Linked DNA regions of Chlorobaculum tepidum TLS. The protein of the gene in region 2 interacts with the protein of the main gene of each other region in a pairwise test. Links are inferred from orthologs where the notes say so. Each region holds a gene or a part of one and is shown on either strand. Other genes may lie near its edges.

Region 1 (14,618 bases), 860 kb from region 2 along the record:
GAGGTATCGATAAAGATGTAAGGCAGCGAGCGGCCGTTTTCGCCGCGATTCTTGATGGTCTCGGTGATCGTGATGATCTGGGATTCGAGCGGCCCCGCCTCACCGAAGACATGCAGCGAGTTGGAGATGAGGCGGTTTTCCAGCTCGACGATGTAGATGTAAAGGCGGCTGACAAAGTCACTGAACGGCTCGTCGGGACGGCGCGGACAGTCGTCGGTCAGGTTGAGCAGCTCAGCTTTGGTCATGATCGCCTCCTGCACCTGTTCGACATCCTCACCCTGAGCCTGGTTGCGCTCGCGATAGTCGGCAAGCAGCTCCTTCAGCGCAGGCAGCTCCTTGTACAAGCCGGCGCGGGCCAGCGGCGGTACCACGTGCGAGACCATCGTGGCCAGTCCGCGGCGCTTGGCGATGGTCGATTCGCTCGGGTTGTTCACCGGATAGATGTAGAAATGTGGCACCTCGCCGAGCAGCGCGTCGGGCCAGCACTCGCCGGTCAGGCCGGTCTGAAGGCCTGGCATCCACTCGACCGAGCCGTGCATTCCCACATGAACGAGCGCGTGCGCGTCGAACTCGCGGCTGATCCAGCGGTAGAAGGAGATGTACTGATGGTGAGGCGTGTTGGCCTTGTCAAAAATCAAGCGCATCGGGTCGCCCTGCACGCCGAGACGCGGCTGCACACCGATGTAGATGTTACCGAGCCGCAAGCCGCCGAGGAACACCTCGTCGGAGCCAATCGGCGCGATCTCGCCGGGGAAGGCCTGCCAGCGCTCCTCGATGCGCTCGCGCTCGTGGTAGGTGACCAGCTCATTGTACTTCTCGCGGCTCACCTTGATGGCTTCCGGCTTGTTCTGCATGATCTGGTAATCGGTCGCGCGATCAAGCATCTCGAAAAGTTTCTCGGGCGACTCGGGCAGCGTACCGACGTTGTAGCCCTCTTTCTTTAGACGCTCCAGAATCCGCAGAAGCGTGGTCGGCACGTCGAGCAGGGCCGCCGTCGCCTTCTTGCCGAGGCCTGGCGGATAGTCGTACACCACCAGCGCCACTCGCTTGTCGCGGTTTGGGGTGGCCCGCAGGCGCATCCATTTTTTGGAAAGAATCGCCAGCCGGTCGAGCCGCTCCTGCACGGTCTCGACCTTCCCGTCCTGCAACGCGCCGAGAATTACCGGTGCCACCGCGCCGTCCATCTCAGGAATCGAGTAGGTGAAGGTCACCTGCATCGGCGAAACGCCAAGTTCGTGCCACGACTCGAAATCCTGCACCAGCAGCGGCTGGGCAACCATGTAGGGCACATCGAGACCGGTCAGAATCTCGTGCCGCGCCTCGGCTGCCGTGCCGGGTTTGGTCGAACCTGCCGGGCCACCGACGAGACCGAACCCCATCATGTTCACCAAGAGGTCGATCTTCTCTTTCATCAACCAGTCGCGCACGAGAACGTGCCCCTCGACGCCCATTACGAAAGCCGGGAACACGTTCAAGCCATGCTTTTCGAGTGTGCGGATGGTGTTATCGATATAGGTTTTTTCCTGCAACAGATGCTTGCGGAAGAAGAGCAAGGCCATCTTCTGCGACTTGTCAAAGTTCACGCCACGCTTCTTCGACCAGCTTTTGAAGCTCTTCACATCCTTGAAGTACTCCTTCGCGTCGGGATGGTAGAGTCCCATGTTTGGCACATCGACAATAGGCTCCACCTTGACATTCGAGTCAAAATACTCGCGCAAAATCAAGCGGAACATGTTGACGATATTCTCCGGCGTCGGCTGGAGCCAGTAGGAGTAGACCATCAACCAGTTCTTGAAATCCTTCGCCTTGTTCGGCACCAGCGGCAGGATGGTGCGCATGATCTTCATCAGCTTCATGTAGCCGTAGAGCGCATCCTCGTCGCGCCCCTTGACCAGCATCTTGGCGATCTTCTTCACCATGTCCGGCATACCCGACTTCCCTTCTGTGACCTGATAACTCCCAACCTTGGTGAGCGCCATCGCCTCAGGCATCGACTCGAAGATGAAGATGGTCTTCTCGTTGGTTCCCTGATTGAGCTGCTCCTTGAACCAGTCGACCTGCTCCTTGAAGTTGATCATGCTCATAAACACGCAGTCGGCCTCCCGGATGGCCTTGGCCGCCTCGGGATTCTGCTTTTCGAGATCGACATCGCTCAACTGAACCAGCTCGGCATCTTTGTCGAGCATGCTCTTGATTTTCCTCCAGAGCCCGGCATTGTACTGCTCGAGACCCACAATCGCCGTGATTTTACGTCTTTGTGCCATGACGGGGTTTGTCTGTACACATTAATGGTAAGCGTGCGACCACAGGCAAACTCCTGCCCTGTCGACGCTCATTTAATGTATAAAAGCAGGAATTAATTCCTAAGCGCCACCATCTATATTTGTTCGTGATGGAGTACAGGTTTGACGCGATACAGACTGATAAGCAATGAGGCTATTGAGTTAAAAGAGGATGGCGGGGTACTACAAAGTTCCGATTCGGAGTAAAAGAAGCCATCATGCCGTCCCGCTTTACAGCGAGACGGCAAATGACAAAGAAGACAGGTCAGCTCAACGCAGCTTCGACGATCTGTTCAGCTTTGGCGTTGGGAAGGTAGAAGTACCGGCCACCGAGTTTCTGCGCGAGCTTGGGTGCTTCGCCTCGTGACAAGTAGTTCATCTGGGTATCGACCACAATCGAGGCGATGCCATCGGCCTGGATGGAGAGGGCTAATGCTTCGACCTCTTTTTCAAGCTCCTCCTTGGACGCTTTGGTCGCGTTGGGATCGTATGCAGCACCCAGCGGAATATTGCCGCGACCGTCGGTGATCATGACGAACATGATTTGCGTGATACCTTTGGCGCGCGCCTGCTTGGCGGTTTCCCAGCCGGTAAGCAAGGCCGAGGCAAGCGGAGTTCCGCCCCCAGTCGGCAGCACGTCAAGCTCTCGTTTGGCGCGATCCACGCTCTGCGATGGTGGCAGGAGCACCTGCGCCTGCTTGCCACGGAACGAGATCAGCGAAACCTGGTCGCGATGCACGTAAGCGTTCTGCAACAGGCTCGCCACCGCGCCCTTGGCCTGGCGCATGCGGTTCAGCGCCATCGAGCCGGACGCGTCCACCATGAAGATGAAGAGCGTGCCGGACTTGTCGCGGAAACGCTTGATCTTGATGTCATCCTTGCCGATGATGAGTGCAGCCGTAGACTTAATGCCCTTTTTTGCCTGCTCGGCTTTTCTCGATGCCTGCCACGGTGCGGCGGAAATCAGCGTCGGAATCAAGGCGACCTTGCCGCTCTTGATTTCGCCCGGCTGCGAACGCACGAAGCGGCCTCGCTTGTTGTTCAGCGCCTCGCCTCGACTGCCGCTTTTTGCCTTCTTCTTGGAAGCGAGCGAGATGTTGAGGATGTTGTCGGGCAGTTCGGTCTCAACGGCATCCATCATCAACTCCTCGATCATGTCGGGAGTCTCCTCCTGCTCCTCGTCGGCATCGGAGTCGGCCTCGTCCGGCGGTGCGTTCTGATCCTCGGCTTCGTCCTGCGGCTGCTCCTCCTGCGGCGGCGGCTCGTCCTGGGCCATCTCCTCGGGGTTGGGTTCGCGCTCGGGCATACGGGTCGCCCTCGGCACCAGCACCAGCTTCATGGCGAGCTTCAGATCTTCGTCGTCCACCTCGGTACGCTGGTTGAGCGCAGCGTTGGCGATGGCAGCACGGATCGCGAAAATATCGACGCGGTTGCCCTCGACGCCAAGGCTGATGGCGGTCTGGATAAGACCCTTGATCTGCTCGTTGGTAATCGAGACGTGATGCAACTGCTCCCTTGCCGCGCCGATGATGCCGCGAAGCATGCGCAGTTCATCCTGCGTATCCTCTTCGTTACGCGTGCCCATCACGAGACTGACAATCTGCTTGCGGGCGCGATAGTCGTTCACCGGTGTGAACGGCACAATAATACCGATGCGGTCGAGCAGGCCCATGCGCACCTCGCCATCACTCGGGTCGTAGGTGCCAACCAGCATGAAGTCCGCCGGATGCACCTCGCTGAGTCCCTCGCGCTCAACGATCACCGCGCCACGGCTCATGGCGTCCATGATGTGCGACACGGCGGAGCTGTCGAGCAGGCTGAGCGAATCGACATAGAGAACGCCCTTGTGCGCCTTTGAAAGCACACCGTGCTGCACGACACGCTGGCCTGAAGCAAGGGTGGCTTCGAGATCGACGCCGCCGATGAGACGGTCTTCGGTCACGTTCAGCGGCAGCTCCACAAAGGGAGTGCCTTCAGGCAGAATGTCGGCAAATGCCCTTGCGAGCGTCGATTTTCCCGAACCTACGGTCGAAGGAATCACGACACCGCCAAGGGAGGGATCGACGGCCAAGAGCATGAGCGCCTGCTTGGCCAGATCCATTCCTACAATGTCGGTAAATGCTATCATGCTGCTGCTTCGGCCTCTCCCAGTACTTTTGCGAGTTCGCGATCGATCTTCTCTCCCGCATCGACGGTTTCGAGCGGATCCTTGCGAAGGCGGTGGCGAAGGCAGAGACCGGCGATTTCGCGAACGTGCTTCATGGTCACCTTCTTGTCACCCTCCCAGGCGGCATAGGCGTGAGCGGTACGGGTGATGGTCAACTCGCCGCGGTGACCGTCGATACCGAGGTTCATGCAAAGCTTCGCAATGTCGGTAAGCACCGCGTCGTCCATCGTAACCTGCGGAAGAAGCTGCTGGGCGGCGACGATCTTTTTCCGGAGTTTCTGCTGCTCACGAGAGACCTTCTTCATGAAGGCTTCCGGATCCTCGTCGAACTCACGGCGGAGCTTGACGATCTGCACCCTCTTGGCAACGTCGTTGATGGTGGTGATGCGGGCGTGGAGACCGAAACGGTCGAGAAGCTGCGGACGAAGCTCGCCCTCTTCCGGGTTGCCCGAACCGACCAGCACGAAACGGGCGGGGTGGCGGATACTGATACCTTCGCGTTCAACCACGTTCTTGCCGCTGGCGGCCACGTCGAGCAGCACGTCAACCAGGTGGTCATCGAGAAGGTTGACCTCGTCGATATAGAGGAAACCGCGGTTGGACTGGGCAAGCAGACCAGGCTCAAAAGCCTTGACGCCGCTGGTAAGCGCCTTTTCGATGTCGATGGTGCCGCAAACGCGGTCTTCGGTAGCACCAAGCGGAAGGTCAACCACCGGCACGGGAATCAGTTCTGTCTCGACATCCTCGGGCTTGATGGCCGGAGCGCCTTTTCCGGCAGCCTCCATCTCGATATACTGTTCGACGGTGCGGTTGTAAATATCACCCTTGACGCGCGGAATGAGCGGAAGCACCTCGGCCAACGCGCGAACGGTCGTGCTCTTGCCGGTACCGCGATGACCCATAACTAGAACGCCGCCGATCCTCGGATCGATGATATTGAGAATCAGACTGAGCTTCATCTCCTCCTGCCCGACAATGGCAGTGAAGGGAAATGCCAGGGCACTTTTCTTTTTTGCAGCCGGCTTCTTGACTTCAGTCACAGCCTTTTCTTCTGCAGTTACCTTTACCTTGGCTTCCTTGGCGGCCGATGCCTTGGTTGAAGTGGTTTTTTTTGCGGCGTTGGCAGTCTGGGTCATAGTCGATTGGTTGGTTAGTACCCGACCCGGGCTTCGCCGATCACGGTTTTCCCGGCAGGGCTGGCTTGGTTAAGACGAAAATCAAATAATGAACTTTGAATTTATGCTTTTAGCATAGAGATAACAAACGCTTTTCACGAATGCGACACGATAAAAAACTCACAAAAAACCAGGTTTTACCCCATGCTTTGAAGCGCATCAAACGCCGCCTCCCTGACCGTTTCCGACAGGGTCGGATGGGCGTGAACCGTATTCACGAGGCCTCCCGCCGTCACGCCATAGCGGCACGCCAGTCCAAGTTCGCCAATCAGCTCAACCGCATCGTGGCCGATGAGATGGCCGCCGAGCATCTTGCCGGTTGCAGCGTCAAACACCAGCTTGACGAAGCCTTCGAGCTGCCCATAGGCGTTGGCTTTGCCCGAGGCGGCGAACTGCGAGCGGCCTACCGCGACCTGATACCCGGCGTTGACCGCGGCCTCCTCGGTCAGGCCAACCGAAGCCACCGACGGCTGGGCATAGACACAGCGCGGAATAAGCGGCTCCGAAAGCGGCTCGGGCGATTTTCCGGCAATGGCTTCGACCGCGATGGCCGCCTCCGCCGACGCCTTGTGCGCCAGCAGCATCCCGCCTCGAACGTCGCCGATAGCATAGATACCCGGCGCGGAGGTACGGCACTGCCCGTCGGTACGAATGAATCCGCGCTCCGTTTCGACGCCCACTGCATCGAGGCCGAGCCCATCGATCGCGCCGGTCACGCCGACAGCCACAAGCAGGCACGACGCATTGAGCGTCTGCGGCGCCGAGCCTTCGACGACCAGTTCGGCGGATACGCCGGACTCGCTGACAGCAACATTATCGAGCTTCGCGCCACAGTGCACCGTGATGCCCGCCTTCTCGAACGAGCGCTTCAGCGCCTCGGAAACCTCCGCCTCTTCGGCGGGTAGCATGCGCGGCATCAGCTCGACAATCGTCACCTTCGAGCCCGCCTTGGCGTAGAACCAGGCCATCTCGACGCCAATCGCGCCACCGCCGACCACGATCATCGACTTCGGCACCTCTTTCAGAATCAGCGCCTCGCGGCTGGTGATGATCTTTTTGCCGTCCGGCTCCAGCCCCGGAATCACGCGCGGCGTCGATCCCGTCGCAACAATGATGTTTTTCGCTCCGAGCATGCGCACAGAACCGTCCGGCATGGTGACCATCACGCCTGCGCCGCCGGTCAGCACCGCCTCGCCCGCCAACACCTCAACAGCAGCCTTCTTGAGCAGATACGCCACGCCCTTCGAGCTTTTCAGCGCCACATTCCGGCTGCGCTTGACCGCCTGCGCGAGATCGAACGATACGTTGCCGACATTGACGCCAAAAGTCTCTGGATTCTTTGCCAGATCAAACACCTCTGCACTCCGAAGCAGCGCTTTGGTCGGAATGCAGCCCCAGTTGACGCAAACACCGCCAAGCACCGCCTTTTCGACAATGCAGGTCTTCAGGCCGTAACGCGCGGCATGAATGGCCGCCTCGTAACCGCCGGGGCCGGAACCGATGACGGCGACATCGAATTGCGCTGCGAGAGTATCTGCCTGCTGCATAACGTAACTGGTTGTGTGAAGCGCATCACCCCCTGAATCGGCAGCGATGGACATTCACGGTTGCACGAGACGATTCTTTGACTATAATAACTTTCACATATAATGACTTTCACAAGTCATGACCGAAGCCGCCACAAAATGCAAAAAGAGCCGCTAAAAACCGAATCCCCGAAGGAGCTTCAGCCCGAAGCCGCACCGAAAACCATGACCCTTCAGGTCAGCAAGGTGCAGACGCCGATGCGCATCGACCGCTACCTCACGCAGCAGGTTGAAAACGCCACGCGCAACAAGGTGCAGAAGGCGATCGAGGAGCAGCGCGTGCTGGTCAACGGCAAGCCGGTCAAGTCAAATTACCGCATCAAGTCGTGCGACCACATCCACATCACCTTCCTGCGTCCACCCGCTCCGGAGCTCGCTCCGGAGGATATTCCGATCAGCATCCTTTACGAGGACGACGACCTGATGGTGATCGACAAGGAGGCCGGCATGGTGGTGCATCCGGCGTTCGGCAACTGGACGGGCACACTGGCCAACGCGATCCTGCACCATCTCGGCAAGGATGCGGACGATCTCGACAAGACGGAGATGCGCCCCGGCATCGTGCACCGGCTCGACAAGGACACCTCGGGCCTCATCATCGTCGCCAAGAATCCGGTGGCGCTGCACAAGCTCGCCACACAGTTCGCCCGGCGGCAGGTCGAAAAGGTCTATAAAGCCATCGTCTGGGGCGTGCCCAATCCGCCATCCGGCACGATCAAGACCAATATCGGGCGGTCGCACAAAAACCGCAAGGTGATGGCCAACTTCCCGTTCGAGGGTGCTGAAGGCAAGCACGCCATCACGGACTACCTTGTTGTCGAAGACCTCGCGTACTTCGCGCTGATGGATATGACGCTGCACACGGGCCGTACCCACCAGATTCGCGTCCATCTGCAACACCTCGGCCACCCGATTCTCGGCGACCAAACCTACGGCGGCGCAACGCCTCGCACGCTCCCCTTCAGCAAGAGCGAACCGTTCACGCACAACCTGCTGGAGCTGATGGGCCGACAGGCACTGCACGCCGAAACCCTCCGTTTCCGCCAGCCCACCACCGGCGAACCGCTCGCCTTCACCGCACCCCTGCCAGAGGATATGAAGACCGTACTCGAAAAAATCCGAAGCGTGATGAAACGAACCACACAAACGCTTTAGATCACTCCGGTGTTACTTCTCTGAACTTATCGCTTATATTGCCGCTATATTTTTTGAATTCTCCGGACAACGATTCTCCATCCGGAACAGCGCGAAACCATGAAAGTCATTGGCATCAACGGCAGCCCGCGCCGGGCGGGCAACACCTCGATCATGCTCAAGACCATCTTCGAGGTGCTCGAAGATGAAGGCATCGAAACCGAACTGATCCAGGTCGGCGGCACAAACATCAAAGGATGCCGCGCCTGCTACGCCTGCATCAAAAACAAGAACAGCGAGTGCTCAACCAAGGGCGACGGCTTCAACGAAATCTTCGCGAAGATGGTCGAAGCGGACGGCATGATCCTCGGCTCACCCACCTACTTCGCCGACATCACGCCCGAACTGAAAGCGCTCATCGACCGCGCCGGCTTCGTGTCGCGCACCAACGGCCAGCTGTTCCGCCACAAGGTCGGCGCGTCGGTGGTCTCGCTCCGGCGGGGCGGCGGCATTCACGCCTACGACAGCATTAACCACCTCTTCCAGATCTGCCAGATGTTCATGGTCGGCTCGACCTACTGGAACCTCGGCTTCGGTGGACGTGACGGCGGCGAAGTCGTCAACGACACCGAAGGCATGGAAAACATGCGCGACCTCGGCCACTCGATGGCCTTCCTGTTGAAGAAACTGCACAACTGATTCGAAACCGATACCTACACTGTTGACACACCGATACATGAATTACAGAACCATGCTCGCCGGGCACACCCCGGCCATCCTGTGCCTCTCAGCCCTCCTGTTTTCCACGCCAATTCCTGCCCGTGCAGATAACAAGGCAAACATGGATGCGCCTTCCGCCAATGTCGTCGAAACCGTCTGCGGCGAACGCATCGCAGACCCATACCGTCCGCTCGAAAATCTCAAAGACCCGAAAGTCGCCGCCTGGTACCGGCGCGAGTCGGATCACGCCCGCCAGGTGCTCGACGCCATTCCGGGCCGCAACGAACTCATCGAAAAGATGAAGGAGTTCGACCAGCGCAGAAAAGAGAAGGTTTTCGATCTTTCCATTACGGATAACGACCACTACTTCTACCTCAAGCAGACGCCCGTGGACGAAACCGGCAAACTCTACACCCGCAAGGGATACAAAGGTCAGGAGCGATTGCTTTTCGATCCGACAACATACAAGGACGGAAGCGGCAGCACCTTCGTCATCAGCGAAGTCGCACCGAATATCGACGCCTCAAAGGTGATCGTCACCGTCTCGCCGAACGGTTCGGAAAATTCCGTCATGCTGATCATTGACGTCAGGGACGGCCACATCTGGCCCGAGAGGATTGACCGCTGCTGGTTCGCTTCGCCGTCGTGGCTTCCAGACGGCAAGTCGTTTTTCTACAACCGGATGAACACCGCCGATCTGCACGACAAAGCACGTGAGCTCGACAGCAAGGTGTTGCTGCACGTGGTTGGCACCGATCCATCGACCGACCGCGAAATCTTTTCACGCACCCACAATCCCGCCCTGCCCATCAAGCCTGAGGACATTCCGTCGGTCATATACGACCGGAAAAGCGAGAAAATTTTCGCCTTCGTCGGCAGCGTCGATCCCAGAGTCACCGCATGGTATGCTCCTGCCAGGTTCTGGAACGAAAAAACCATCCCCTGGAAAACGCTCTTCCGCCCTGAAGACGATGTTTACGATTTTGCCGCGACCAAACACAATCTCTACGTCTTCACACCGAAGAACGCGCCGCGCTTCAAAGTACTGAAAACCTCGCTCGACCACCCCGATCTGGCGACCGCCGAAACGGTCATTCCGGAACCGGCGGAGGGCACCCTTACCGCCCTGGCGCTGACCAACGAAGGACTCTTCTACACCATCTCCACCAACGGCGTCCGGGAGGAGTTGTATCATCTGAACTACGGCAGCACAAAGCCGGAAAAGATCGAGACTCCGTTCGAGGCGGGCACGATGTCGATCGGTTCAAAGGGATTCGACAGGCCTGAACTGTGGACGGTCATAGGCGGCTGGAACCACGACTATCGCCGCTACCGCTACGATGCGAAGCACAATCGTTTCATCGACGAAACGCTCTCGTCGAAGGCGAGCTACCCCGAATACGACAACCTTGAAGTCAAGGAGGTAATGGCGACCTCCTATGACGGCGTCAAGGTGCCGCTGTCGCTGATCTACAATCGCGGCATCAGGATGGATGGCAAAAATCCCGTGCTGATCTACGGTTACGGCGCGTATGGCAACTCGATGACCCCGTTCTTCAACCCCTCGTTCCTGCTCTGGACCTACAAGGGCGGCATCCTCGCCGTGGCCCACGTACGCGGCGGCGGAGAGCTGGGCGACGCCTGGCACAAGGCGGGCATGAAATCGACCAAGCCCAACACCTGGAAAGACCTCATCGCCTGCGCCGAATATCTGATTCATGAGGGCTACACCTCGCCCGAACACATCGCCATCAACTCGGCCAGCGCAGGCGGCATTCTCATCGGGCGCGCCATAACCGAGCGCCCCGACCTCTTCGCCGCCGCCATGCCGCAGGTCGGCGTGCTCAACGCGGTGAGAGGCGAATTCAGCCCCAATGGCCCGGTCAACGTGCCCGAATTCGGCACCGTCAAAAACCCCGAGGAGTGCAAGGCGCTCCTCGAAATGGATGCCTACCTGCACATCCGCGACGGCGTAAAATACCCCGCAGTGCTCATCACAGCAGGCATGAACGACCCGAGAGTCCCCGCCTGGCAACCGGCCAAATTCGCCGCAAGGTTACAGGAAGCCACCACCTCCGGCAAACCGGTGCTTTTTTTCACGGATTACAAAGCCGGCCACGGCATCGGCGACACGAAGACGAAGCAGTTCGAATCGCTCGCCGACATGCTGAGCTTCGGATTGTGGCAGACCGGCGGAGCCGCCCAATGATGAATTTTGAATGAAGAATTGCAGGGGCCACCAAGTCCACGACGTCTCTCCAGTCCACAATTTCCGAAGCCTCTTGGCTGCCCACTCAAAACGTGAAGCATTCGGCTCCACTACCAGGCTGAGGCATGGCGCTCCGAGGATCAACGCCGCTTTAACCACCCCTTTCGCTCATCCTCCGGGAAGCGCTCGATGGCGTAGCGCAGCATCGTACGGGGCATGGCGATAGCGTAGTGCTCAAGGAAGGCTTCGAGCAATGGCTGATCGCGTTTGCCAACTTCGCGGAGCATCCATCCGGTGGCTTTGTGGAGCAGCTCTTCGGGGTCGGTGAGCAGGCGTTCGGCCAAGGCAAGAGTGTCGGAGAAGTCGTTGTTACGAATGAAGTGGAAGGTCGAAACGATAGCGATGCGGCGCTCCCAGAGGCTGGACGATTCGACGAAGCGGTAAAGCCGCGAGCGGTCGCGAGTGTGGAGATGGCGGCCAACGATGCAGGGTGCGGAAAGATCAACCAGGTCCCAGTTATTGATACGGCCGGTTAGCGTGCAGTAGAACTCGTACAGCGCCTCCCTGCCGCTCTCGCTTGACGACTGGTAACGCTCGATGAGCAGCAGCAACGCAAGCATCCGGTCTTCGTGCCACGGCGAGTCAAGCAGCTCCGAGATCACCTCGACGCCCGCGTGCAGGAACTCGCGGCAGAGCTTGCGAAGTACCGGCACACGAATGCCGCGAAACCGGTCGCCCTCGCCATACTCACCGGGACCGGTCTTGAAAAAGCGACGGAGAATTCCCGCCGTTGGCTCGTCGGCGAGAGATTCGAGACGGGATTGAATTGTTTTGATCATCGGGTTCTCTGCTCAAGGTTCACGCCAGTTCGGCCAACTCCGCCCAGCGCTCCATGTCTTTGTCGAGCTTCGTCTGAATTTTGTGCAGTTCGTCGCCCAACTTTTGCACCGCATCGAAATCCGAACCGGCGGCGGCAAGTTCGGCGTTGATCGCTTCCTGCCGCTCTTCGGCTTCGGCGATGGCCTGTTCGAGCTGCTCAAGTTCGCGCTTCTCCTTGCTGTTGAGTTTGCGCTGTTTCGGCGACAATGTCGGCTTCGGCGCTTCGGACGCGGGTTTGGCTGCGGGCGCAGGTTTCTGCTTGGCGGCTTGCTCTTCGGCGGCGATTGCGGCTTTCATTTCGAGATAGACGCTGTAGTTGCCAGGGTAACGGCGCACGATGCCGTCGCCCTCGAAGGCGAAGATGTGCTCGACGGTGCGGTCGAGGAAGTAGCGGTCGTGGCTCACGACAACGAGGCACCCCGGAAAGGTGTCGAGGTAGTCTTCGAGCACGCGCAGGGTTGGAATGTCGAGGTCGTTGGTCGGCTCGTCGAGCAAGAGCACGTTCGGCGCACCGATGAGCTGGCGCAACAGATAGAGCCGACGACGCTCGCCGCCCGAAAGATTGCCGATGGGGTTGTACTGCGCTGCCCCTGAAAAGAGGAACCGTTCGAGCATCTTGGCCGCGGAGACCAGCGTGCCATCCTTGGTCTTTATCTGCTCGGCCTCCTCCTTGATATACTCGATCACGCGCTTCGAGTCGTCGAGGTGACGGCTCTCCTGGTCGTAGTAGCCAATCTTGACCGTAGGGCCGATCTCGATGCGCCCGGTGTCGGGCTTCGTGCGCCCGGCAATCATTTCGAGCAGCGTGGTCTTGCCGGAGCCGTTCGGGCCGATGATGCCGATGCGATCGCCCTTTTCGAGCAGGTAGTCGAACGAGCGAAGCAGCTTTTTCTGGCCCCACGATTTCGAGACGTCGTGGAACTCGACGATCTTGTTGCCGAGCCGCTCCGCGCCGAAGCCGATCTCCATCTCCTGCTTCTCTGCCTTTTTCGGCGCATAGACCAGCGTTTCGGCTCGCTGCAAGCGTGCCTTCTGCTTGGTGGTGCGCGCCTTCGCGCCAGTGCGCATCCATTCAAGCTCCTGCTTTGCCAGGGCGTTGCGCTTGCGCTCGTCGCGAATCTCCTGCGCCTCCTCCGCCTCCTTCTGGACGAGGTAGCTCGCGTAGCCGCCGGTGTAGGTTTTGGCTGTTTTGCCGTCGAGTTCGATCATACGGGTGGCAACACGGTCGAGGAAGTAGCGGTCGTGCGTGATGAGAATCACCGCCCCGGCGTAGCGGCGGATGTAGCTTTCGAGCCACTCGACGCTGTCGGCATCGAGGTGGTTGGTCGGCTCGTCGAGAATCAGCGCATCGCTCGGCACCACGAGGGCGTGAGCAAGCGCCACACGCTTGCGCTGGCCGCCGGAAAGCGTGCCCATCTTCGCCGTCAGGTCGTTCAGGCCGAGTTTGCCGAGCACCGCCTTGGCGTTCGACTCCAGCTCCCACGCGCCGCTCACGTCGAGTTCGTGCGACAGGTGCGTCACCTTCTCGATCAGCGCGGTCTGGTCGCCCTCTGCATGGTCAAGCGCCTCAAGAGCCAGTTCGTACTCGCAGATGAGCGCCATCACCTTGTCGCCCGACTTGAGCACCGCTTCGAGCACCGTGTCGTCCGCGTCGTACGGCGAGACCTGCGGCAGGTAGGAGATTTTCTTTTCCTTCGACACCATCACCCTCCCGGTGTCGGGCGTCTCGCTCCCGGCGAGGATTTTCATCAGCGTGCTTTTGCCGCTGCCGTTCGCACCGATGATGCCAACCTTGTCGCGGTCATCGATGCCGAACGACACCTCCTCGAAAAGCGTTTTCAAACCATACCTCTTGGTAATCCCCTCAACCGTCAGTAATACCATGTCCGCCCTTGTTTAGCCCTGAAAAAGCCTCAATATACCATTCCTCTTTCCAGCCGGAGCTTCGTTTCCATATCATCATTTTTTTCCATACAATAAAATCGACACCAACGGTTCTTACGACCCTTCTTAACCCCGGCACTGCAGCTCCGGACAATCAAGCTCAAACGCGATGGCCACTCTCGAAGAAACGCTCGCCTGGACCGAAATTCCTCTGCCCGAAGCCCTCAAAAACCTCAAACAGGAGCAGCAGCTGGCGCTCACCAGTTACATCAAAGCTGTGGTTGACAATAAGACCGACGGTTTCGACGAGCTGTACCACGCCATCGGCTCGATCGTGCGGTTCATTCCCCACTTTATCGTTGTGCCGCTCATGGTCGAACATATCCGCCCGCAGATTTCCGCCGGCGTCTGCCGGACGATGGGCGTCGATCAGGCGGTGAACTACGCCAACGACCTGCCACTCGAATATTTCAGCGAAGTCTCGCGCCATCTGGACAACGACCTCATGGCGCGCATCCTCGAAAAGATGAAACGGAACCAGGCAGAGAAAGTGATTCTGTTCGAGCTGCTGCACCACCGTTC
Region 2 (14,726 bases):
GGAGCCTCTTCGCCGAAGACGATCTGGCTGATGTCGTAGAGAGCGTCGGGGCCGATCGGCTCGGTGCGTTGCAGGTGGCAGCGGAAGACCGGCGTCGGATAGAAGGAGTTGTCGATCTCCATCAGGTACTTGCTGTGCAGATCGGCCCAGAACTCGAAGTACTCGCCCACGGTTCGCGAGGTCGGCAGAATCTTGTTGATGACGATGCCGTCGATATTGATACCGTAGAGGTGCACGAAAGTATAGGCGCGCTTGGTTTCGAGAATCGAGAGTTTCTCCGGGTTCAGCACCAGCCGGAAGGTGACCTCCGGGCTGAGAATGAACTCGTTGATGTCCTCCATCTGCTTGAGCAGCACGTTGACCTCGTTGAAGAAGTCGTCGTCGGGAATATTGTTGCCCGAGAGAGGACGCGCCAGCGAAGACATGCTCTTGTAGAGCTTGAAGAACTGCTTGCCCATGTTGCCGCCGATGATGATCTCCGGGTAGGCGAGCAGTCGAAGCGTGTTGCCGGTCGGCGAGGTATCGAGCACGATAGTGTCCCACTTGCCGGACTGCGATTCGTCGAGCAGACGGGAAAGCGCGAAGATTTCGTCAAGACCTGGCTGCGTGGTCAGCTCCGAAGCCATGCCGCTGTCAATGCCCTGATTCTTGTACGACGAAGAGACGAACTTCTGGAAGCCCGACATGTTTTTCTTCAGCTCGTAGATGGTATCGACTTCGAGACCGTACAGGTTCTTTTCGATCTTGAGCGGCTCGTTGCGGCCAATCTGCACGCCGAACACATCAGAGAGCGAGTGAGCCGGATCGGAGGACATGATGAGCACCCGTTTGCCTTGTCGTGCAAGGGCGACTGCCGTAGAGGACGAAATGGTGGTCTTGCCCGTTCCCCCTTTGCCGGAATAGATGATAATCCTTGGCGGAGACTGTTTTTCAGATAAATCTCTCGACGACATGCGGCACACTCCTTTGATACAGCCTGAAAAATGATCCCGATAAAACGAACTGTGAAGTTAGCACTTTTACAGCAACATTTTCAAAAGATCGCTAAATCATTTTGGAATAATGATATAAACAATTACAAGACAGAACAAACAGACTCGTTTCAGCGCCCATCTATCTTGCTGATCTTCTTAATGACTGCGTTGCCTTTCAGTGGCTTGTAAATCAGCACCATTGCAGGATGCCAATCCGTGCCAGGATAGACGGCCCTCGCGTTACAGAAAAATTCGTAGTTCACGCCTTCAACAATCTGCTTCCTGACAACAAGAGGCTCATAGCCCACCCCTGTAAGACCGGCCATAGTATCCCTGAATACTACCCGATCCGTGAATGAAAGCATTTCAAACTTCGACCAGACGCCTGGCTTTGAAATATCCTTGGAAACCGTCTTCCCGGATTCCGGACTGGTTGCCGCCTTTTTGGAAACTGCGGGTGATGAATCAGCCGCAAGCGATACGCCGCCAAAAAAGCTGCTTATTGCGAACACGATAAAGAAAGCCTGTAAAAATCTCTGTTTCATTGCCGTCGGCGTTTGTTTTATAGGTGAATGAACCATGACGCTTCTCGCATCCATCTCAAAATGCACCAAGAAGAATTGGTGCTTCGAAAACAGCGGTTGATCGAACGTTGAATAAAGGCCGCGTTTCAACCCGTTGTCAAATAGAAAAAGGTAGCTCTTTTCCCCTTTGCTTCTCAGACAAACGAAATCTTTTTTCCGAGAGCGCGCTCAAGCTGCACCATGTACTCTTCGTGGGGGATTTCAATCGCACCGAGACTCTCAAGGTGTGGGTTCATGATCTGCGCGTCGAGCAGGAGATAGCCTTTGCGTTTGAGATAGCCCACCAGCCAGGCAAAGGCGACTTTCGAGGCATCAGACCGAAAAAAGAACATCGACTCACCGAAAAAAGCCCCACCCATCGACAGACCGTACAGCCCTCCGGCAAGCTCGCCATCCTGCCAGCTCTCCACACTGTGCGCCACTCCGAGACGATGCAGCTTGAGAAACACCTTGATAATCTCCTCCGAAAGCCAGGTCTCCTGCCCGGTTGAACGAGGCTGCGAGCAGGCACGGATCACCTGTTCGAAAACTGAATTGATTTTGATGGTAAAACGCTTTTTGCCAATGACGCGCCGGAGGCTTCGCGACGGCCGGAAACTGTCGAGCGGCACCACCGCGCGCTGGTAGGGCTGGCACCAGCTCACCGTCCCCTCGCGAGAGTCGGCCATCGGGAAAAAGCCGTGCCTGTAGGCACGCAGAATATCCTCTACTTTTATCATGCTAAGGACTTACCCGCGTTCACGAAGCTGTTCCGCCGTCACCAGCAATTCATCGACCTGCCGCTTCGGCACATGGTGAATACCATGTTTGTCGCGCCAGTAGCGGATATCGTCTCCCGGTTTTATCTGGTCAATCACCACCGTTTCGGCGGGCTTGCCAAGCGCAATCACAAGAAGCACCGTCCATGCGTCGGGAATGCCAAGCGACGCCATGAGACGCTCACGGTCGATGGCGGCGACGATGCAGCCACCTAGCTCTTTCTCAGCCGCGCCAAGCATGATGGTCTGCGCCGCAATACCGCTGTCGCAGGCCGCGCCGGGCAAATCTTCGTTCCGGCACAGCATGACAAGGGCGGCGGCGGGACGCTCGCCCGGTTCAGGGCCAGGCCAATCTTCGAGATACCCGGCCCATTTCAGGCAGGGAAACACCTTGTCGGACATATCAGCACCTGTAACCGGCAAAAACCGCAACAGCTGCCTGTTGGCCGCGGACGGCGTGTAGCAGACCAGCTCAACCAGATCGCGAAGCGTTGCATCATTCACGGCGACATGTTCGTCGAACCGCCGGATGCTGCGACTCCGGGCCACCAGTTCCCTGAGCTTCATGATTTCGACTCCTCGCGACAGTGATCCTTCCATGCGGCATCGGTAAAGACGCGCAGATCGTTCCATCTGCCCGAAGCAATCCACTCGGCGATGTAATCGACCGTCCTCGAATAATTAAGCGGCTTGCCCGGCGGCATGGCGAACCACTCCTTGAGCACCTCGCCATCGAGCGTGTGCATCGACATGCCATAGCCGAGCTGCACCATTGCCAGCGCGTTAGACTCCTGCTCGATCTGGCCATCGAGCGGACGGAGCAGCATCTTCTTGCCGAGATGCAACGCCTCGCCCGGCAGCTCGAAGCCCGCGTTGCAAACCACCCCGGAGCACTCCATGAGGTCGCGCAGGAACCCCTCCCGCGAGTAGCCCCGAAAACAGAGATGACCATCGTCGCGATCCTCTTTGACCTTGCCGTAAATAAAAAAGCGGTACGCATCGAACGGACGGAGAAACGCATCAATGTCCTCGACCTCCTCGAACGGCAGATAAACCAGAATCTTCTGCGGATCCTCTTCTGGCCGAACGGCATCGTAGAGTGTTTGAGGAATAACCGGGGGAAAGATTGGCTGGTTGAAATGGTCCCAGTGCAATCCGGCGTTGTAGCGGGCCGGAGCGAAATTGAGCAGAGTGTACTTCTCGAAGAGATTACCGCGTGCGATGGGAATATGGAAGGGAAATGCGTACTGGTGACCAAACCCGACGCTCACGATCCCTTTGAACCGGGCAGCCATCGAAGTGACCGGCTCGAAATCGGTAATCACCAGATCGACACACGAAGTATCGAGCGACAGAACATCGGTCCAAAGACTGACAAAATCGAGCTGGAACATGGTCTCCATGTAGCTCATCTTGCCGCGGCGCGTCACCAGGGTGAAGCCCTTGAGCACCTTGTAGGGAGCAAACACCTCAATCTCACGAAGCTCTTCCTCCTTTCTGCCGCTGATGATGACCTGAACCTCATGCCCATCTTCCTTGAGCTTTCTGACCAGCTCCCTGCTTCTGCTGATATGGCCATTCCCTGTTCCCTGAACGCCGAAAAGGATCTTCATGCACTGCGTTTGTTTAATACCTTCCCGTTGCCAGTCAAAAGCCACGGGACTGGATGCCAACAGCTTAAAATTACAATTATTACGGAAATATAGAAGAAAGCAGCAACGGCGTAACACCGTTGCATCACAGATTGACCGGCGGCATGAGAAAAGCGGAGAAAAGGCATTGACGCTGTGGACGTAGCGGGTGAAGGATAAATCAACCGGCGTCGCTCCCGGATGCTGCGCCTTTGTCATGCTGAGCAGAGCGAAGCATCCCGTCAGGCAGCGTTCATCACACGATCTTCAGATTGGCGTACTGCACCATCAGCGTTTTTTCGCCGGCGGTGCGGAAGTTGATCTTGACCTTCTGCTTCGCCCCACTGCCCTGCACTTCGAGCACGGTGCCGGGGCCGAAGATAGCGTGCTGCACTCTGGTGCCCGGGCGGTACTCGCTTTTGGCCGCGCCGGTGGGACGCGCCGATCCGGCGGGTTTGACGGTCGGCACCTTTGCCGCCGGGCTGCCCCCCGGCTGAGGCCTCAGCGACGAGCCGAAGACCGGGCGTCCGGCCATCGCCGTCGCAGCGACCTTTTTCGGGCTTTCGGAGAGCTTGCGCCCCCCTTCGGTGACGATAATGTTGGGGTTGATTTCGTTGATGAAGGTCGAGCGCATGCACATCTGCGGCTGGCCATACATATAGCGGCTCTGCGCCCACGAGAGGAACAGCTTTTCGCGCGCTCGGGTGATCGCCACGTAGAAGAGCCGCCGCTCCTCCTCCAGTTCGCCCGGTTCGTAGCTGTTGAGCGGGAACAGCTTCTCCTCCATGCCGGTGACGAACACCACCGGAAATTCAAGACCCTTCGCCGCGTGCACCGTCATGAGCGAGACGTAGTTATCCGACTCCTGTGTTTCGTCGTAGTCCGAGGCGAGCGAGATGGTCGAGAGGAAGTCGCCGAGCGTGGCCGAATTGGGATTGTGGTCGGCAAAGTCGCGCGTCATCGAGAGCAGCTCCTGAAGGTTCTCGTGCCGCGCAAGCGCTTCGGGCGTGTTCTCCTCCTTCAAGAGCGAGAGCAGGCCGGTGGTCTCGTAGAGCATCGAAAGCACGTCGTAGGCGGTGCCCTCTTCGGCCTGCTTCCGCATCGCCTCGATGAGGTCAGTGAACTGCGTCAGCGCGTTGACGAGCCGCGCCTGGAAGCCCCCCTCACCCGCGCGCTTCACCGCTTCATAGAGCGAAATGTTCCGTTCCTCGGCGAACTCCTTGAGCTTGTTGATGCTCACGTCGCCAATCTTGCGCGGCGGAAAGTTGATGACCCGCAGAAGCGACTCGCTGTCACGGTCGTTCAGCACGAGCCGCATGTAGGCCACGGCATCCTTGATCTCCTTGCGCTTGTAGAACGACACGCTGCCGAAAATCTTGTACGGAATGCGGTTCTGGCGCATCATGTCCTCGATCACGCGCGACTGGGCGTTGGTGCGGTAAAACACCGCGAACGAGCGGTACTGCGCGCCCTTCGACAGCCGGATCGACTTGATGTGCTCGGCCACCTTTTCGGCCTCGCGCTTTTCGTTGAACGCTTCGATCAGCGTGATCGGCTCACCCATACCGGCGTTGGCCACCAGCTCCTTTTTGATCTGGTGCGTGTTGCGGCTGATGACGCTGTTGGCCGCGTCCAGAATCGTCTTGGTGCTGCGGTAGTTATCGACCAGCTTGAACACCTGCGCGTCGCCGTAATCGTCGTTGAAGTTGAGTATGTTCGAGATGTCCGCCCCGCGCCACGAGTAGATCGACTGCGCGTCGTCGCCAACGACGAAGATGTTCCGGTGCTTTTCGGCGATCATTTTGGCGACCAGGTACTGCACGCGGTTGGTGTCTTGGTACTCGTCGATGAGCAGGTACTTGAAATAGTCCTGCAACTGCTCCAGCACACGCGGCTGCTCGGTGAACAGCTCGATAGGCTTGATGAGCAGGTCGTCGAAATCGAGCGCGTTGTTCTCGCGCAGCTTGTGCACGTAGCGCTCATAGACCAGCGAAATCTTCTGCGACTGGTCGTCGATCGCCTTGCGATGGAACTCCGGTGGCAGGACGAAGCTGTTCTTGGCCTTGCTGATGGCCGAGTGCACGAGGTTCACCGGCAGCGTTTCGGGCGACAGGTTCAGCTCCTTCATGCACTGCTTGATGAGGCTCTTGCTGTCGTCGGCATCGAAAATCGAGAAGTTGCGATCGTAGCCGATCAGGTGGATGTAGCTGCGCAAAAGCCGCGCGAACACCGAGTGGAAGGTGCCGATCCAGAGGCTGGAGGCGCTGCCATATTCGAGGATGCTGTCGATACGCTGGCGCATCTCGCCCGCCGCCTTGTTGGTGAAGGTGAGGGCGAGAATGTTCTGGGGCAAAACCCCGACGTTGCGGATGAGGTGCGCGATGCGGTAGGTAATGACGCGAGTCTTGCCCGACCCCGCGCCCGCCAGTACCATCACGGGGCCTTCGGTAGCGAGCACGGCCTGTCGCTGAACATCGTTGAGTCCCTGGAGAAAATCTGTCAAAGCTTCTGGAAATAAAAGGTTAGCGGCCCACACTCCCGGCTGGGGATCGGCAAGCCATCACAAAGCTCAGAAGAATTTCGCACATCCGGACTCGAATACCAACGCTGACATTAGAAAAAAACGTCCTCAAACCAGCTTTTCGGTCTTCGTCGCCATGATGACGTCGTTCAGGTGGATGCCTCCGATGGCGTGCGTCCACCACGAGACGGTCACTTTGCCCCATTCGGTCAGAAGCGCCGGATGGTGCCCCTCGGCTTCGGCGAGCTGGCCAACCCGGTTGGTAAAGTCGAGCGCCGACTGGAAATCCTTAAACGTGAAAACCCTGACCAGTTTCGAGGTGCCGGAGTCATCGACCAGTGTCCACTCTGGCAGAGAGGAGAGTTGCCGCTGAAGCTCTTCCGAAGCCATCGGAGCTGCCGTCCCCTCGCAGGGCACGCAATGCTTGTTTTCGAGCTGTGTCATGATATGTTCTCCTGTCTTGTGTTCCGCAGACTAGGCCCAGATCGCCCCGCTGGTGATGTCACTGGAGTGCTGCATTGCCTTTGCGTAATTTTCAACCGCGCCATCCATCCCAGAGTTGCACGCGGGTCATGTCCGGAAACTGTAAAACCTCTGCTCGCGCCCTATCTTTTGCTATTTCCTTGCTATATTAGGCATCCGAAATTTCCGGCCTCGACACTGGCCGCCTCCGCTCAACTGGTACAGGCATGTTTCCTCTGGTTTATGAAATCAATACGCGAGTCTGGCTGAAAGAGATTTCGGCGAGGCTTGGGCACCCTATCACCCTTGAAGAGGTGCCCGATGAGGAGTTGCAGATTCTTCGCGACGGGAAGTTCACCCATGTCTGGCTCATGGGCGTGTGGAGACCGAGCCGCTACAGCGCGGCTATCGCGGCTTCGCATCGGGGGCTTCGCTCGGAGTTGCTCGATTATCTCAAGGATCTGCAAGCCGAGGATATTGTCAGCTCCCCCTACTCCATTCCGGCTTACGAAGTCAGCAAGGTCATCGGCGGTCAGGAGGCGCTCGTGGCGTTCCGCAAACGCCTGGCCGACATGGGCATCAAGCTGATCCTCGATTTCGTGCCGAACCACATGGCACTCGACAACCGCTGGCTGCCGGAGCATCCCGAATATTTCGTCACCATTTCGAGGCACGAGCAGTGCCACGATCCCTCATCCTGCTTCGAATACACCAAAGGCAAATATCTCGCGCACGGCAAAGACCCGTACTTCCCGCCCTGGACCGACACCCTGCAGCTCAACTACGCCAATCCGGCCACGCACGAAATGATGATCCACAACCTGTCGCACATCAGCGACCTGTGCGATGGCGTGCGCTGCGATGTGGCGATGCTGATCCTGAAGGATGTGTTCAACACCACCTGGCAGAATCTGGCCGGAAAGATGAGCGAGGAGTTCTGGCCGAAAGCGATCGAGGCGATCCGGCACAAGCACCCGAAGTTTCTCTTTCTTGCCGAATCGTACTGGAACCGCGAGTCGGAATTGCAGCAGCTGGGGTTCGATTTCACCTATGACAAACCGTTTTACGACTACCTCGGCGCCTCGCCGGTCAATGTGCCGAAACTCAAGGGCCACCTGCTCGCCGACTGGGAGTATCAGCAGAAGCTGTGCCGGTTCATCGAGAACCACGACGAGGTTCGCGCCTCGGAGCGCTTCGGCCCGAACCACGCGGTCGCGGCGCTGGTGATGCTCACCTCGCCCGGCATGAACCTGATCCACCAGGGGCAGATGCTCGGCTTGAAAAAGAAAATTCCCGTGCAGCTCATCCGCCATTCAAAAGAGCCTTCAGACAAGGCGCTTTTGCATCTGTACCTCAAACTGTTCGAATTCCGCCGTGAGGCCGTGATTCAGGAGGGGCATACCGAATGGCTCGAACTGAACACGAATGGCCAGTCGCTCTGTTTCGGCTACTGCCGGACGATTCCGGACGTTTACGCCTTCATTCTCGCCAACTTCTCGGCTACCGGCATCGACACGCAATTCAGCCATCCAGCGCTCGCGGGGCTTGGCGACTCGGCAATCACCGCCTTGTCAACCCGATTTCCGGAACATCCTCATGAACTTCATCTGCACGATTCGACCCTGAGCATCCGCCTCGCGCCCCACGAAGGAGTGCTGCTCATAGCCAAAAACAGCTGACGCAGTTCAACCGGCGTTTTTCACCACCACATTTTCGCACACGCATCCATGAACTACCATACCGCCACCATCACCTGCCAGACAACGCGGCCAATCGACATTATCGACATCACCGCCGATGTGCGTTCGGCGCTCGAAGAATCCGGTCTGCAACAGGGCACCGTCACGCTGCTCAGCCGCCACACCACGGCCTGCCTCAACATCAACGAGCGGGAGGAGCGGCTCATGCAAGACATGACCACCTGGCTGAAGCGCTTCATCCCGAAAGATGGCGACTGGCTGCACAACATCGAAACCATTGATGGCCGCGACAACGCCCACTCGCACCTGCTGGGACTTTTCATGAACAGCTCCGAAACGATTCCGTTCTCCGAAGGCCAGCTCATGCTCGGCAAATGGCAGTCGATCTTTTTCATTGAACTTGATGGTCCGCGCCCAAAACGCGAAGTGCTGGTGCATATCCAGGGGGAATAAAAGGGACGAAACCGCAGGGTCGCTCAGGATATGAAGAATTGGGCTGAAGCCCGGATTTTTTAGCAGATGCTTGACCCCGGACTAAAGTCCAGGGCAATTGTCACGGGCTTATTGACCAAGTCCCCTCTTCTCAACGAGCCGCTTTTCCATTCAGTCGGTTTTTTTAACCAGACGGACATTCGACCTCTTACATGTACCCTATTGCCCCGGTTTTCAAACCGGGGTTAATTTTCCCCCATCTCTCCACTCGGCTTCAGCCCAATATCTTGTGCAACCGATTATTTTGATCATGCGCAACATGGAACAAAATGTAGGGGCGAACCCTTGCGGTCGCCCCAGAACCATGTTGGCAGATCCCGGTTTGCCGACACGGTTGCGGATTCACCAGTCCAATCAGGCAACCACGGAGATGGGCTACGGAAAAAATCTCTTTATTTCATTTCTACCAAATCCCGATTTCGATCTCGATTCAGAACAAGGAAATCCCCCCATCCCGGAACGGTAGGCTGATCCGGGAGGTTAGAAAAAAAACGTACTTTCATCTGAACATCATCCCCCTAACCTATGGCAGACCTCGTCTCCGCTCCGGCTATGATTTCGCAGGCCTATCCACTGCTTTCGTCCATCCACTCTCCCGCCGACCTCAAGAAACTGAGTCTTCACGAACTCGAACTGGTGGCTGCCGAGTGCCGGAAAAAGGTGATCGAGCTGGTGTCGCAGAACGGGGGACACTTCGGTTCGAGCCTCGGAGTCGTGGAGCTGACCGTGGCGCTGCACTACGTCTACCAGAGCCCGACCGACCGGATCATCTGGGACGTGGGCCATCAAGCGTACGTGCACAAAATCCTCACCGGGCGGCTGGCGCAGATGGAGACCAACCGCCGCTACCACGGCCTGGCGGGCTTCCCGAAGCGCAGCGAAAGCCCGCACGACGCCTTCGGCACCGGCCACGCCTCGACCTCGATCTCGGCGGCGGCAGGACTGGCGGCAGCACGAGACCTTGCCGGACGAAAGGAGAAGGTAGTGGCGATCATCGGCGACGGCAGCCTGACAGGCGGCATGGCCTTCGAGGCGATGAACCATCTCGGCGATACGAAGTCCGACGTACTGGTCATCCTCAACGACAACCAGATGGCGATTTCGCCAAGCACCGGAGGCTTGAAGAACTATCTGGTCAACCTCACCCTGAACAAAACCTACAACCGCTTGCGCAAGTTTGTATGGGACAGCCTCTCCCTGCTGCACAACGAAATAGGCGAAACAGCCAAAACCGCCGTGCACCGCATCGAGGATGGCATCAAGGCCGCCTTCACGCCCGGCGCGTATTTCGAGGCGCTCGGTTTCCGCTACTTCGGCCCCATCGACGGCCACAACATGGAGCAGCTCATCAAGGCGCTCCGCGAAATGCGCCAGCTCCACCACCCCAAGCTGCTACACGTCATTACCACCAAGGGCAAGGGGTTCAAGCCCGCCGAGGAGAACCAGCCCAAGTGGCACGCCAGTGTTGGAGGCTTTGACATCGAGACAGGCAAGAACGTCAAGGCTCCCGGCAAACCGGCCAAGCCGAAGTATCAGGAGGTGTTCGGCGAAGCGCTGGTCGAGCTGGCGCTGAAAGACCCGACCATCACGGCGATCACGGCAGCCATGCCGAGCGGCACCTCGCTCGACCTGTTCCAGCAGGCTATTCCGTCGAGATGCTTCGACGTGGGCATCGCCGAGCAGCACGCTGTCACCTTCGCAGCAGGACTCGCCTGCGGCGGCTTCAAACCGGTATTCGCCGTTTATTCCACCTTTTTGCAACGCGCCTACGACCAGCTCATCCACGACGTGGCGCTGCAAAACCTGCACGTGGTGTTCGCCATCGACCGCGCTGGCCTGGTCGGCGAGGATGGCCCGACCCACCATGGCGCGTTCGACCTGTCGTACCTCAACGTCGTGCCGAATTTGACCATCATGGCCCCCGGCGACGAACAGGAGCTGCGAAACATGCTCTACACGGCACTGTACGATATCAAAGGCCCGGTGGCGATCCGCTATCCTCGAGGCAGCGGCAGCGGCGCGACGCTGCACAAGGAGTTCACGCCTGTTCCGGTCGGCAGGGGGCGAATTCTGCGGGATGGCAAATCGGTGGCGCTGCTTGGCATCGGCACCATGAGCAACCGCGCGCTCGAAACCGCTGCACTGCTTGAAGCGGCAGGCCTCGATCCGCTGGTGTGCGACATGCGCTTCCTCAAGCCGCTCGACACCGAGATAATCGACATGGCGGCATCACGCTGTACGCACATCGTCACCATCGAGGAGAACAGCATCATCGGCGGCTTCGGCAGCAACGTGGTCAACTATCTGCACCACGCCCATCCCGGAATCAAATGCATTTCGTTCGGCCTGCCCGATGCCTTCGTCACCCACGGCAGCATGGATGAGCTGTACCGTGAAGTCGGCCTCGACGCCGAAAGTCTGTCGGGAAAGATTCTGGAGTTTTACAAGGATAAGCCGTAAGGCAGCATCGGAAGGGCAAGCATCACGAGACGAAGTAACAGGTTGGCCAGAATTCCGGCCAGCACGTCGTCGGCCATGATGCCCCAGCCGCCGGGGAGGTGCTGGGCACGATCGACAATGCCCGGCTTGAGTACGTCGAAGAGCCGGAAGAAGATGAACGCAAGCAACACGGCAAGCGGTGAAAATGGAATGGCAAACAGCGAAATCCATTGCCCGGCAACCTCGTCGATCACCGCCTGCGAAGGATCCTCACCATACTCCTTTTCCATGGCCCCGCCAGCCCACACGCCAAGCACAATCGAAAGCGCGATCAGCAAAGCGAGCAACGGCAATTCACGAATTGTAGGGATATAAAGATAGAGCAGCGCGGCGGCTCCGCTGGCGAAGGTGCCCGGCGCAAACGGCACATACCCAATACCAAAGGCGCTCCCGAAGATTCTGCCGAGCCATTGCCGCATGGCTTCAGCGCCCTCCCGCAGAATTCCGGAAGATGAGGCGCCTGTTGCTGATGAGGTAGGAAACCCCAGTCCAGACCGTAAACAGCGTAATGGCGAACATCGCGTAACCAAGCCAGGGCGAATGGAGAATCACCTCCATGAAAGCCGCCATCTTCGGGCCGAAAAAGCTCTTCTCCTTCAGCAGGATGAAAAGCATGATAACATAGGCGAACAGGTTCTGCGCGAAGGTTTTGTACTTGGCCTCCTTGCTGGTCACCACAGGATGGTCGATGTGCTCCGCATAGACGCGCAGCCCCGTCACCACGATGTCACGGGCAGCCACGAGCAACACCATCCAGAGCGCCAGATAGCCTTCCCATACATAGAAAAGAAATGCCGTAGTGATGAGCAACTTGTCGGCCAGCGGATCAAGAAACGCTCCGAGCCGCGTCACCTCGCCGTACTTACGGGCGTGGTAGCCATCGTAAATATCGGTGAGAGAAGCCGTTACGAAGACAATGACCCCCAACAGCCTGTACCACGCGCTATCCTGCATGAGCAGCAGCACGAAAACCGGCACGAGAATGATTCTCAGAATGGTAAGCTGATTGGAAAAAGTCATGTTGATGATGAAATTGAAGTCGATGCCTCCTCAATCCGAACGTTCGCAAGGGCAAAAGATACTTCATCCTGCACATTTTGTCAAAGCTGACTGAAATACGCCGGGCGAATGAGTTGATCGCACTCAGCGCATCTCGACCACGGTCACGCCCGCACCGCCCTCCTGCCAGTCGCCAAGGCGGAAGCTTTTGACGCGCGAGTGCTGCTTGAGAAACTCTGCCGTACGCAGCCGCAACGCGCCGGAACCTTTGCCGTGAACAATGGTTCCGAAGGGCATCCGGTGCACCGCCAGCGCGTCGATGAAACGCCCGATCTCGGCAATCGCTTCGTCACCAGTGAGGCCGCGCAGGTCGAGCCGCGTCGATTCGAGCGTTGACGATTTGACCGACCAGCTCTTGCCCGCCGCCGCGCCCGTCGCCGCCTCTTTTTGCAGCTTCTTCGCACCGGCACGGGAAATCTTCTTCAGCCCGCGCAACGCCGTGGTAAGCCGGAAGTTGCCGCATTGCACCACCGCCGAGTCGCCCTGGATCGACTCCACCTCGCCGGTGGTGTTGGTGTCGCCAATCCGAACCGTGTCGCCGGGGCGGATGCTCAGGTCGGCCTGCGGCGCGACCTCGCGCTCGACCTGCTCCCCCTTCACCGCCAACTCGCGCTTCATTCCGGCCAGCTTCGTCCGCGCCTTGTGCAGCGTCGCATCGTCGCCGGGATGTTCCTTCACCTCGCGCACGAGATCGCGAATCTCCTTGCGCGCCTGTTCGAGCTGGCGGTCGAGATCGCGATACCCCCTGCTCTTCAGCTCCTGCATTTTTTTGCGCAGTTCGGCCCGCTGCAAGGTCAAGGCCGAGCGAATCGATTCGGCTTCGAGCCGCTCGCGCCTCAGCTCCCTCTCCAGCTCGCGGTTGCTCGCCGCAGACTTCCGGAAATCCTCGATCATCTCCTCCAAGCCGGTATGACCGGTCGTCAAAAAGCCTGTTGCGCGGTTGACGATCTCATCCGAAAAGCCCATGCGCCGCATCATCGCAAAGGCGAAGCTGTTGCCCGGCACGCCTTTAAGGAAGCGAAAGGTCGGCGCGAGGCCGTGCCGGTCGAACTCCATCGCGCCGTTGACGACCCCTTCGCGCCGGTGGGCGTAAAGCTTCAGCTCGCCGAGATGGGTGGTGACGATGGTCTTGACGCCGCGTTCAAGCAGCTCCTCAATCACCGCGCGGGCGATGGCGCTCCCCTCCTCGACGTCGGTGCCGGAGCAGAGTTCGTCGATCAAAACGAGGCTGTCGGGCTGCGCGTGGTCAAGGATGTCGCGGATCGCCGAGAGGTGCGAGCTGAAGGTCGAGAGATCGTTTTCGATCGACTGCTCGTCGCCGATTTCGATGAAGATGCTGTTGAAAAGCGGGAACTCCGAACTCTCGCTGCACGGCACGAGATAGCCGTGGCGCAACATGCAGACCAGCAGCCCGACGGTCTTCATCGCCACCGACTTGCCGCCCGCGTTCGGCCCCGAAATCACCAGCACCTGTTCGTTTTCGTCAAGCTCCATGTCGAGCGGAAAGACTTTCTCCTTCGAGAAACCGTGCGAAATGAAGAGCCACGGATGGTAGCCCTTGACGATCTTCAGCCGCCGCCCCGCCGAGATTTTCGGCAGCATCGAACCGGTCTCGACGGCGAGCCGCGCCCGTGCGTAAAGCGAGTCGAACGCCGCCATGATTCGCTCGTTATGGCGCACATTCTCCAGCTCCTGCCGCACGCCGTCGGAGAGCGCCTTGAGAATGCGCTCGATCTCGCGCCGCTCGGCGATTTCGAGTTCCTGGATGCGATTGCTGATTTCGAGCGTTTCGGCGGGTTCGACGAACACCGTCTGGCCGGTCTGTGAGTAGTCCTGGATGTAGCCGGGCAGCCGGTGCTTGTTCTCGACCCGAAGCGGCAGCACCTGCCGACCGTTTTTCAGCGCCACGGTCTCCTCCATCAGCCACCCTTCGTTCTGGCAGCGGCGCAGGATGCGCTCCATTTTGCGGCGCAATCCGTCGCGCGCCTCGCCGAGTTTTTTGCGGATTTCGTAGAGCGCGTCGCTTGCCGTATCGCGCACCACAGC

The links.
Region 1: the proteins of AYT24_RS01695 (region 2) and lpdA interact in binary tests that used the Escherichia coli proteins (3 or more experiments, as listed by UniProt). The link is inferred for Chlorobaculum tepidum TLS from one-to-one orthologs.

What each region holds. Positions count from the first base shown.
Region 1 is NC_002932.3:1,213,507-1,228,124, forward strand. The notes cover bases 4,967-7,793. They hold lpdA (dihydrolipoyl dehydrogenase), read right to left. Parts: upstream 7,172-7,793; coding sequence 5,762-7,171; downstream 4,967-5,761. Other genes in these bases: bchI (magnesium chelatase ATPase subunit I), read right to left, coding at 4,967-5,585; AYT24_RS05885 (RluA family pseudouridine synthase), read left to right, coding at 7,310-7,793. Also shown: bchH (magnesium chelatase subunit H), read right to left, coding at 1-2,264; bchD (magnesium chelatase ATPase subunit D), read right to left, coding at 2,548-4,410; more of bchI, read right to left, coding at 4,407-4,966; more of AYT24_RS05885, read left to right, coding at 7,794-8,365; AYT24_RS05890 (flavodoxin family protein), read left to right, coding at 8,465-9,043; AYT24_RS05895 (prolyl oligopeptidase family serine peptidase), read left to right, coding at 9,081-11,273; AYT24_RS05900 (DNA alkylation repair protein), read right to left, coding at 11,414-12,112; AYT24_RS05905 (ABC-F family ATP-binding cassette domain-containing protein), read right to left, coding at 12,132-14,036; AYT24_RS05910 (hypothetical protein), read left to right, coding at 14,206-14,618. UniProt on the Escherichia coli protein: Lipoamide dehydrogenase is a component of the glycine cleavage system as well as of the alpha-ketoacid dehydrogenase complexes.
Region 2 is NC_002932.3:349,876-364,601, reverse strand. Bases 3,828-6,762 are described here. They hold AYT24_RS01695 (ATP-dependent helicase), read right to left. Parts: upstream 6,451-6,762; coding sequence 4,204-6,450; downstream 3,828-4,203. Other genes in these bases: AYT24_RS01690 (4a-hydroxytetrahydrobiopterin dehydratase), read right to left, coding at 6,577-6,762; AYT24_RS01700 (glycosyltransferase family protein), read right to left, coding at 3,828-3,929. In the rest of the region: AYT24_RS01720 (ArsA family ATPase), read right to left, coding at 1-953; AYT24_RS10415 (hypothetical protein), read right to left, coding at 1,103-1,648; aat (leucyl/phenylalanyl-tRNA--protein transferase), read right to left, coding at 1,693-2,277; AYT24_RS01705 (nitroreductase family protein), read right to left, coding at 2,287-2,916; more of AYT24_RS01700, read right to left, coding at 2,880-3,827; more of AYT24_RS01690, read right to left, coding at 6,763-6,912; AYT24_RS01685 (alpha-amylase family glycosyl hydrolase), read left to right, coding at 7,158-8,609; AYT24_RS01680 (secondary thiamine-phosphate synthase enzyme YjbQ), read left to right, coding at 8,658-9,083; AYT24_RS10410 (hypothetical protein), read left to right, coding at 9,373-9,588; dxs (1-deoxy-D-xylulose-5-phosphate synthase), read left to right, coding at 9,648-11,582; AYT24_RS01670 (phosphatidylglycerophosphatase A family protein), read right to left, coding at 11,564-12,040; pgsA (CDP-diacylglycerol--glycerol-3-phosphate 3-phosphatidyltransferase), read right to left, coding at 12,045-12,641; AYT24_RS01660 (endonuclease MutS2), read right to left, coding at 12,765-14,726. UniProt on the Escherichia coli protein: A helicase with DNA-dependent ATPase activity. Unwinds DNA duplexes with 3'-5' polarity. Translocates on single-stranded DNA with 3'-5' polarity. Initiates unwinding more efficiently from a nicked substrate than double-stranded DNA.